One region of the Nonomuraea sp. NPDC059007 genome, then DNA from elsewhere that is predicted to be linked to it. Evidence: riboswitches for the same ligand, from Rfam matches in the RefSeq annotation. Region 1 holds a riboswitch; each other region holds the start of a gene.
The links. A riboswitch is a leader RNA that binds a small molecule or an ion and turns the genes downstream of it on or off. The one in region 1 is predicted to bind cyclic di-AMP.

Region 1 (3,264 bases):
GGAACGTGTCGCCCGCGGCGAACGCCGGGCCTTCGGCGATCACCCCGTCATAGTCCGCGGGGTAGCGCTGGACCTCCATGAGGCCTTGCCGTCCCCCGTTGGAGCACCCGTTGAAGATGGCTTTGCGCGTGTCGCGCCCGTAGTGGATCGCGGTGATCGCCTTGGCCGCGACCGTGCTGACGTGGACGCCCCGGTAGGCGTAGTCGATCTGCTTGGGCCGGTTGCCGAGCGCCCACCTGCCGTCGAGTTCGGGGTGGCCTAACGGGCTCGCGCCTTGATGTCCGGTGTCCGTGGCGGCCGAGGCGTAGCCGCGTCTCAGTCCCTCGTCGAACGGAACGATGTGCCCGGCGAGCCCGCCCACACCCTGGAAGTAGAAGTCCGAGTTCCACGCGGTCGGCAGGCCCAAGCGGAAGTTCACCTGGTTGCTGGGCACCGTCGCGTCACCTGGCGTGGTGACATAGGCGTCGACCAGGCAGTGCTCCGGTACCGATGTCGTCGCGGTCACCGTCCTGGCTCGCGTGATCGTCGTGTCGGTCACGGTCGCGTTCGTCAGGGCCGCGCATCGGTCGGCGTCCGCCCGTACGGGATCGCTGACCGCGACGAGCGCGGCGGCCAGCGGCAGGCACGACATGATGCTCACTTGGGTTCGGCTGGGTCGGCGCATTCCGCCTCCACACACAGAGGGTACTATCTTCGAGTACCTGGTACCCTAGACAGTACCCTGAAAGTGCAGGCATGACCGGATATCCTCGACCGCCCGTCGCCCTCTCGCTCGGGCGTTCCTTCACCAGCCGGCAGGAGAACGTGCTCGCCGAGCTGGAGGAGATCTTCCTTCGGGAGGGCTTTCGCCGGCTGACGATTCAGGAGCTCGCCGCCCGGCTGCACTGCTCGCGGCGTACCCTCTACGAGCTGGCGCCCAGCAAGGACGAACTCGTCGCGCTCGTCGTCGACCGGCTTCTGCAGCGCGTCGGCCGGCAGGCGATGGCCCAGGCGAGGGCGATGGACGAGCCGCTCGGGCGAGTTCACGCCTACATGTCCGCGGCGAGCACGGCGCTGACCCGCGCGGCTCGGGCGTTCTCGGTCGATGTCGCCGGGCAGCCGGGAATCCGCCGGCTGTTCGAGGAGCACTACCGGTTCGCCACGTCCATCGCCGCCGCGCTCATCCAGGAGGGCATAGACAGCGGTGCGTTCCGCGAAACGGACGCGCGCCTCGTGGCGGAGGTGATCTACGCCGCCCTGGACCGGCTGCAGGATCCCGAGGTGCTCGAGCATCTCGGCCGGACGAACGCGGAGGCGTTCCAGGAGCTGTTCGACCTGATCGTGCTTGGTCTGTCCCGCCCGTCGTGAGTCCTCCAACAGCAGCCGGAAATGTACTGTTTGCACGATATGTGCTTTTTGGTAGGGTCTCGGGCATTGCGTGACGGGCCCTAGACGGGTTCGTTGCCGTTTCATTGCCCGGACCGTGCGTCTCCTGGGGAACCCGCAGGACGACGTCCGGCCGCCGAATCCGTTTCCACGGAGCCGGGGACCCAATCTTCATCGGGGTGAATCGGACGCTCGCTCAGCCGCGACCGTAGGGCACTTCCCAGCCCGAACCCGTCAGCTAACCCGGTAGGCGGCATGGAAGCAAGGAGCAAAGTCCTTCATGCCCACCGATCTCAAGAACCGGCTGAACCGCGCGCTGCTCGGCCTCGCCGCCACCGCCGTTGCCATGACCGCCTGCGCCACCGCCGCGCAGGCCATCCCTCCGGTCGGGCCCGACGACTCGCCGGAGTCCCGCTCCCACGTTCAAGACGTCGCGGCGCACGCCCCCACGGTGCTCGGCCGTGCGGCTCACGTGATCGACACCAAGACCGGCAAGGTCTACTTCAGCAAGAAGGCCGATCTTCGGATGCCCGTGGCCAGCCTCACCAAGGTGATGACCGCCTACACCGTGCTGAAGGAGGCCAAGCCGGGTGACGTCGTCAAGGTCACCTCTGGGGATGTTCGCTACGCCTCGAAGGGCGGTGCCTCGGTGGCCGGCCTGCGCGCCGGAGACCGGCTGACCGTGGAGAACCTGCTGTACGCCCTGATGCTGCCTTCCGGCGCGGACGCCGCCCACACGCTCGCCCGCGTGTACGGTCCGGGCGTCGACGCGTTCACCGCGAAGATGAACCTCACTGCTCGCGAGCTCGGTATGCGGGACACGCGCTACGTCAACGCCGACGGGATGCCCACCAACGGAGGCGGCTACTCCACCGCACGCGACCAGGCGCGGCTGGCCCAGGCCGCGCTGGGCGTCCAGGCGCTCAAGAAGGTCGCCTCCAGCCGGTATCGCTCGGTGGCCGCGACGGCGGAGCACCGCGCCTACTCCTGGCGGAACACGAATCGGCTTCTCGGCAAGCCGGGCGCCGTCGGTCTGAAGACCGGCTACACCCGGGCCGCCGGGTACACGCTCTCCTTCGCCGCGGACCGTGAAGGCCGGCAACTGGCCGGCGTCATTCTCGGGGAGACCAGCTCCACCCGCCGCTTCCAGACCGCTCAGAGGCTGCTCGACTGGGCGGTCGGCGGACAACCCTGACCAGGCCCGTCAACACGGTCGGCTCCGACGGCATTGCCGTACACGCCGCGCTGAGCGTCGCCGCCGACGGGCCCTCGTGAACTTCCGGAGCTCGCGCCCCGGCACGGACCCCAGCGATGAGTTACTATACCTTCTGGATGGTATAGTTTCCTCATTCGAGGCGAGCTGCCTTCCCGCCGGGTGTGCCACGCAGAATGGCGAAGGGACGTTCATGTTCACCAACCCGATTCCCCCAGTCCCATGAGAGACATGGGTGCTCAGAGCACGCGCACGGCGACTCGGGCATGTCCCCATAACTGTGCCTTCTGGACGGTAGAGTTACGGGGTGCGACCAAGCCAGCGGAACCAGATCCTGAACGCCGCGATCCGCGTGGCGGAACGCGACGGCATCACCGGCCTGACGCTGGAGTCGGCGGCCGAGGAGGCGGGCGTCACCAAGGGCGGGCTGATGTACCACTTCCGGACGCGGCACGAGCTACTGCTGGCGATCCAGAAGCAACTGACCGACGCCTGGGAGACGTGGCTCGCCACCGAGCTGGGCAAACCGCCGGCGGAGGCGTCGGTGCGAGAGGTCGTGGCGGCCTATGTGCGGGTGGGCGCGGACAGCCAGTCGGGCAAGGCGGACCTGGCGTTCATGCTCGAGTCGGCCTCCGTTCCCGACCTCGCCACGGTGTGGAACGAGCTCATCCGCCGCTGGGCCCCGC
Region 2 (3,264 bases), on a different contig from region 1:
CAGCACCCGCCCGGCACGCGGCCCGCTCCGGATCGGCCGTCCGAGGTTTCGAGTGCCGGATCTGTCACTGGGGCGTCGGCCCAGGCCGCGGGGGAGGTGTTCCCTGGCGTGGACCAGGGGGATGCGAGTGTGCGGGAGCACGGGGCAACCGAGACCGTTGCCGCGGCTCCGGGAGTGGTACGGGCGGCGCGGGCCGCCGGACTGTCCCTGGGAACGGCCAAGGAGATCTTCGCCGCCGCGGAACGGGGTGATCAGGCAGCGCTGTCGGTCGTGGCGGCGGAGGGCCGGCGGATCGGCGGGCTGCTCGTGGCGGTGGCCGCCGTCCTGGACCCGGAGGTGATCGTGCTCTCCGGCGGCGTGGGACACAACCTCGACCTGCTGGGCGACGCCATCCAACGCCGAATCGGCGAACTGGGGCCGCTCCGGCCCACGATCGTGGCCAGCGCTCTGGGTGACAGTGGCGTGTTGCTGGGCGCTGTCGCCCATGCGAGGGGCCGCGCCTGGGACCTGATCTTCTCCACCCGTATGGGCTGAGATCAGCGGGGTACCGCCGGTAAGTGCGCTCGTTGCGGCGGCCGGCCATCCCCGCTGGACGACCGTGTCCGGGGGTGGGCCGCGACAGGGCCCGCGCGACAGAGACCGTGGTCTCTCCCGTGCGTGGATCCTCCCGCGCGTGAGAGAGAAGCCACGCACGGGAGGAACCACGACAGAGCCCGCCGCGACGGGCCGGCGGAATCGGCGTTGTCAGACGACGATCAGGAGACGACGCGCGTCACAGCGTCGCGGTGGGCATGACGGGTGCGGGCGCCTGGCGGAGTTTTTCGAGCCGGGTGGTGAGTTTGACGCCCGCCGGATCCGGACGCACGGCGCCCACGAAGGCGCGGCGGCGCCAGGCGCTCAGCTTTTCCTCCTTGACCACATCACCGGTACGCGGCGAATGCACCATGTGCCCAGGCCGGGAGATCATGCCCACATGCCCCAGCCCCGAGAAGAAGACCAGGTCACCGGGCTTCAGGTTCTTCCAGCTGATCTTTCTGGAGAACGCCGAGTACTGCTGGGCGGCGGTTCGGGGCAGTTCGATGCCCGCGCTTTCGTAGGCGCGGAGCATGAGGCCGGAGCAGTCGTAGCCGCGTTTGGTGGTGCCGCCCCAGACGTACGGGGTGCCGCGCTTGTCCATGGCGTAGGCCAGGGCCTTCTGCCAGCCGGGTTCGGGGGTCCGCTGCTCCTGGATCTCCTTGAGGCCCTGGCTGGTCAGCGTGACGTCATAGGGGTCGACGGTGTTGACGGGAGAAGCGGGAGAAGCGGGGGATGCGGTGGCGGGGGATGCGAGGGTGGCCGCGGTGACACCGGTGACGGTGAAGAGCACAGCGGTCGCGATGATGCGAGACAGGGGAATGTCCTTCCACACGGCCTACCGGGTTAGCTGTCGGGCTCGGGCCTGGAAGTCGCCCTACGACGTGGTAAACGCCGATTCGCCCCAATGGGGGAGGTGGGTCCCCGGCTCCGCACTACGGTGCGCGGATTAGGCTGGTGGGACTCTAACGAAACAGTCAAAAGCGTGCAAATCGGGCAAAATGCAGTGTCCGAGAAATGAGATGGGTTGCTCGGCAGGCGAGACGAACCGGTAAGGTACCGCCCATGGAGTCGCGTAGCATTCGCCTGGCCGTCATCCCCGGAGACGGCATCGGTACCGAGGTCGTGACCGAGGGCCTCAAGGTTCTCGGGGCGGTCGGTCCCAAGTTCGACATCACCGAGTACGACCTCGGCGCGGACCGCTACGCCAGGACCGGCGAGGTCCTGCCCGACTCCGTGCTGCAGGAGCTGCGCGGCTACGACGCGATCCTGCTCGGCGCCGTCGGCGACCCTCGCAAGGTTCCGCCCGGCCTGCTGGAGCGCGACCTGCTCCTGCGCATCCGCTTCGACTTCGACCACTATGTCAACCTGCGCCCGGTCAAGCTGCTGCCCGGCGTCGCGACGCCGCTGGCCGACACACCGGCCGAGAACATCGACATCGTCGTCGTCCGTGAGGGCACCGAGTCGCTCTACGCCGGCACCGGCGGGGCCATGCGCAAGGGCACGCCGTACGAGGTGGCCACGCAGGAGTCCATCAACACCGCCTACGGCGTCGAACGCGTCGTCCGCTACGCCTTCGCCAAGGCGCAGAGCCGCCCGCGCAGGAAGCTCACGCTGGTCCACAAGACCAACGTGCTCACCTTCGCCGGTGACCTGTGGCAGCGCACCTTCGACCGCGTGGCCGGGGAGTACCCCGAGGTCACCACCGACTACGTGCACATCGACGCGGCCACGATGTTCTTCGTCAACCAGCCCGAGCGCTTCGACGTGATCGTCACCGACAACCTGTTCGGCGACATCATCACCGACCTCGGCGCCGCGGTGGCCGGTGGCATCGGCCTCGCGGCCAGCGGCAACATCAACCCCGAAGGCGCCGCGCCGAGCATGTTCGAGCCGGTCCACGGCAGCGCGCCCGACATCGCCGGGCAGAGCAAGGCCGACCCGACCGCCACCATCCTCTCGGTCGCCATGCTCCTGGACCACCTCGGGCTGACCGCCGAGGCCGCCCGCGTCGAGCAGGCCGTCGCCGACGACATCGTCGAGCGCCTCTCGCACACCGCCGCCCGCACCACCAGGGACATCGGCGACGACATCGCCGCCCGAGTATCCGGCGGCGCCTGACGCCGCAGGCCACCGGCCCACGAGCGGCCCGCCGTACCGCGGAACGTGAGATCCCCCACCGTCGGGGCCTCACCACAAGTCTGCGGAGGTACGGCGGGCAGCGCGCGAACCCGCAGCTCGTGAACACCCGGTACCGACCTGACAAGCGGCCCAGGCGCCCCCAGCGCACTCGCGGCCGCCTGACCACCCACGCCCGGTGGCTCGCGAGAGCCTCCGGGCGTTTTCGTTGCGCCCTAACGGTCGTCCTTTTAGATGCAGTAAGTTCCCTCTACCCGATCCGGCGCAGAATGGATGCAGGGTAGTCCTCAGAGAAAGAGAAGGATCTCCGTCATGACCACCTCTCAGAAGCTCAGCTTCGACGTGCAGCTATCCGACCACGCTCGCACCGCGGCAGAGCGCGAGGCGGTACTGGCGAGCCCCGGGTTCGGGAAGGCCTTCACCGACCACATGGTCTCGATCGACTACACCGAGGGCACCGGCTGGCACGACGCCCGCCTCACGCCGTACGGACCGCTCACGCTCGACCCCGCGACCTCCGTCTTCCACTACGCGCAGGAACTCTTCGAGGGC
Region 3 (3,264 bases), 160 kb from region 1:
GACGATGCGGCCCGGCCGCGAGGTCAGCCAGCGTAGCTGCACCCGCCCGGAGAAGGCGTCACCGACCACCTGGACCGGCCGCGGCATCTCCTCGCTCGGCCTGGCCAGCTCGAGCCCGTCGGGCAGGTCGAGCCCGGCCAGCTCGCGGCGCGTGGCCACGAGTGCGCGCTGACGCGCCCTCGGCACGATGACCGTGCGCTCACCGAGCAGCCCGGCGTGGTGGGCCTCGACGGCGCAGAGCATCTGGAGCGGCGATTCCACCCAAGCCCATTGCTTCTTCACGACGGGTTCAAGCTAGCCCGGTCGCCTTAAGCCGCAGGGAACGCCATATGAACAATGGGTCGCATGAACTCGCTGCTGCTCAACACCGACGGTGTGCAGATCCCGCAGCTCGGCTTCGGCGTCTGGCAGGTGCCCGATGACGAGGCCGAACGCGCGGTCGCCACCGCGTTTCAGGCGGGATACCGCCATATCGACACCGCCAGGCTCTACTACAACGAGGAAGGGGTCGGCCGCGCCTTCCGGGAGTCGGGGCTGCCACGGGAGAAGGTGTTCATCACGACCAAGCTCTGGAACGCCGACCACAGCCGCGCCGAGGAGGCCTTCGAGGAGAGCCTGGCCCGTCTGGGCCTCGACTACATCGACCTTTACCTCATCCACTGGCCGGTTCCGGATCAGGACAAGTACGTCCAGGCATGGAAGTCCCTGGAAAAGATCTACCGAAACGGCCGGGCGCGCGCGATCGGCGTATCGAACTTCGGCGTGGAGCACCTCACCAGGCTCATCGACGAGGCCGAGATCACCCCCTCGATCAACCAGATCGAACTGCACCCGAACTTCCCCCAGATCGCCCTGCGCGCCTTCCACGAGGCCAACGGAATCCTCACCGAGGCGTGGAGCCCGCTGGGCCAGGGCAAGGGCCTGCTGAACGACCCCGCCCTCGCCACATTGGCCGGAAAACACGGCAAATCGCCCGCCCAGATCGTGCTCCGCTGGCACATCCAGCTCGGCAACGTGGTGATCCCCAAGTCGGTCACACCGGCGCGGATCAAAGAGAACATCCAGGTCTTCGGCTTCACGCTCGACCCTGAGGACATGGCTGCCATAGGAGCCCTCAACAACGGCACCCGTCTGGGACCTGATCCGGCAAATTTTAACTGGATGGGATGACCGGCTGGTGCGGCCTTTTGGCCGCACCAAGCCTTGGATGGTCATTTATGAGTTTGTAATCCCCTTGCCCCATGTATTACCTTCAGGTCATCCAAGGCATACGTCCGGGCTACCCGTTCGTTGCCAGACCATCGCACACACATCACAGGCTTTGCCTGTGACCGCTGAATCCGCACCCTCGCGGAACCGGGGACCCAGGTCCTTTGGGGTGAATCGGCGCCTCGCGCCGTAGGGCAGCTTCCAAGCCCGAACCCGTCAGCTAACCCGGTAAGCGGCATGGAAGCAAGGAGTCACCCCACCCGATGGCGAAGCATCGTCTTACCCGTGCCCCCAAGATCGACCTCACCCGCGCCGCGCTCGGCGTGACCATCGCCGCCACCGCGGCGTTCGCGACCCACCCCGCCCAGGCCGAGACGCACGCCGCGTCCGCCGCCGCGAAGGGCGTCCCGGAGACCGTCGTCCAGGCCGAGCCCGGCAAGAAGGCCGGCAGCGACCGGCCCAAGCCCACCGCGGCCCAGGTCCTCTCGCTGGCCAAGAAGCAGATCGGCACCCGCGAGGACTCCAGGGGCGGCGGCACCAAGTTCCAGAAGTGGTACATGTCCTCCCCCCGCGCCGCCGAGACCGTCAAGCGCGACGGCGGCAACCGCCAGGCCTACCTGAACGCCGCATGGTGCGCCATGTTCGTCAGCTGGGTCGGCGAGGAGACCGGCGCCCGCACCACCGTCGGCTGGGACGCCTACACCGTCACCCACGCCAAGTGGTTCAAGAACAACAACCGCTGGGGCGCCAGCGCGAAGCCCGGAGCCGTCGTCTTCTTCGCGTGGAGCGGCAGCAAGAGCCTCGACGCCATCAACCACGTCGGGTTCGTCATCAAGGACAACGGCAACGGCACCATCACCACCGTCGAGGGCAACACCGGCAACGGCAAGGTCGAGGAGCGCATCCGCCCCGCCTCCCAGGTCGTCGGCTACGGCTACCCCGACTACTCCGCCTGACTTCCCCCTCTCCCCCTCTCCCCTCCCCAGGAACGGCGCGCCCCCTCCCCCCGGGCGCGCCGTTCCCATTCCCAACCCCACCCCGCCGCGCGCTCTCCTCTGCTCCTGCACGCCCCCACCTCACCGCGCGCTCCCCTCCGCTCCCGCACGCTCCCTCACCCGCGCCGCCGCCGCCCCTTCCCGCTACCCCCCGCCCTTCCGTTACGGCAAGCCGCCGCCCCCGCCTCCCACCGCTGTGGGCGGGCGCCGATCGCCGGGCGCCGCGCACGTCGGACGGGGTCCCCACCGCCACGACGCCCCGCCGGCCCCCTCCCTCGGCCACGCCGGCCCGCGAAGCCCCGGCCCGCAACCCCGGCTCGCAATCCACGTCCCCCCGGGACCCCAAGCCCCACCCCGGCGTTGTCTGCTCCCCCGGGACCCCAAGCCCCACCCCGGCGTTGTCTGGTGACCGGGGAGGGAGTGGGCGGGTTAGGGTGACGGTGATCACGTTTGGAGGGGTCATGGGATGGACCGCAGCGGACATCGGCGACCTGTCAGGCCTGGCGGCCGTGGTGACGGGAGCCAACAGCGGCATCGGGATGATCGCCGCGGGTGAGCTGGCCAGGCGCGGCGCCGCCACCGTGCTGGCCTGCCGGGACGTCGCCAAGGGCGAGGCCGCCGCCCAGCTGATGAAGAAGGCGGCTCCCCACGCCTCGATCGAGGTCAGGCAACTTGACCTGGCCGATCTGGCTTCGGTCCGCGCGTTCGCCGCCGCGTACACCGGCGGGCTCGACGTGCTGGTCAACAACGCGGGCGTGATGGCGCTGCCGTACCGGCAGACCGTGGACGGGTTCGAGATGCAGTTCGGGACCAACCACCTCGGACACTTCGCGCTCACCGGCCTGTTGCTGCCCCGGCTGCTTGAGCGTCCCGACCCCCGCGTGGTGACGGTCAGCAGCGGCCTGCACAAGGGGGGCCACATCGACTTCGACGACCTCCAGGGCGAACGCTCCTACCGCAAGTGGGCCGCCTACGGGCAGTCCAAGCTGGCCAACCTGCTGTTCGCCTACGAGTTGCAGCGCCGCGCCGCCGGCGCCCTGACCAGTGTCGCCGCCCACCC

Region 2: another riboswitch for cyclic di-AMP. It lies ahead of ACFWY5_RS02450 (C40 family peptidase); the one in region 1 lies ahead of ACFWY5_RS24000 (D-alanyl-D-alanine carboxypeptidase family protein).
Region 3: another riboswitch for cyclic di-AMP. It lies ahead of ACFWY5_RS24795 (CHAP domain-containing protein); the one in region 1 lies ahead of ACFWY5_RS24000 (D-alanyl-D-alanine carboxypeptidase family protein).

What each region holds. Positions count from the first base shown of each region.
Region 1 covers NZ_JBHYJD010000014.1:59,036-62,299, reverse strand. Annotated here, with positions in the region: gene ACFWY5_RS24010 (tannase/feruloyl esterase family alpha/beta hydrolase) at 1-631, opposite strand, end outside; gene ACFWY5_RS24005 (TetR/AcrR family transcriptional regulator) at 736-1,347, shown strand; cyclic di-AMP (ydaO/yuaA leader) riboswitch at 1,490-1,633, shown strand; gene ACFWY5_RS24000 (D-alanyl-D-alanine carboxypeptidase family protein) at 1,646-2,560, shown strand; gene ACFWY5_RS23995 (TetR/AcrR family transcriptional regulator) at 2,886-3,264, shown strand, end outside.
Region 2 covers NZ_JBHYJD010000001.1:551,244-554,507, reverse strand. Annotated here, with positions in the region: gene ACFWY5_RS02455 (ROK family protein) at 1-534, shown strand, start outside; gene ACFWY5_RS02450 (C40 family peptidase) at 773-1,366, opposite strand; cyclic di-AMP (ydaO/yuaA leader) riboswitch at 1,394-1,539, opposite strand; gene ACFWY5_RS02445 (3-isopropylmalate dehydrogenase) at 1,639-2,694, shown strand; gene ACFWY5_RS02440 (branched-chain amino acid aminotransferase) at 3,025-3,264, shown strand, end outside.
Region 3 covers NZ_JBHYJD010000014.1:222,868-226,131, forward strand. Annotated here, with positions in the region: gene ACFWY5_RS24785 (hypothetical protein) at 1-261, opposite strand, end outside; gene ACFWY5_RS24790 (aldo/keto reductase) at 346-1,170, shown strand; cyclic di-AMP (ydaO/yuaA leader) riboswitch at 1,323-1,459, shown strand; gene ACFWY5_RS24795 (CHAP domain-containing protein) at 1,473-2,165, shown strand; gene ACFWY5_RS24800 (oxidoreductase) at 2,666-3,264, shown strand, end outside.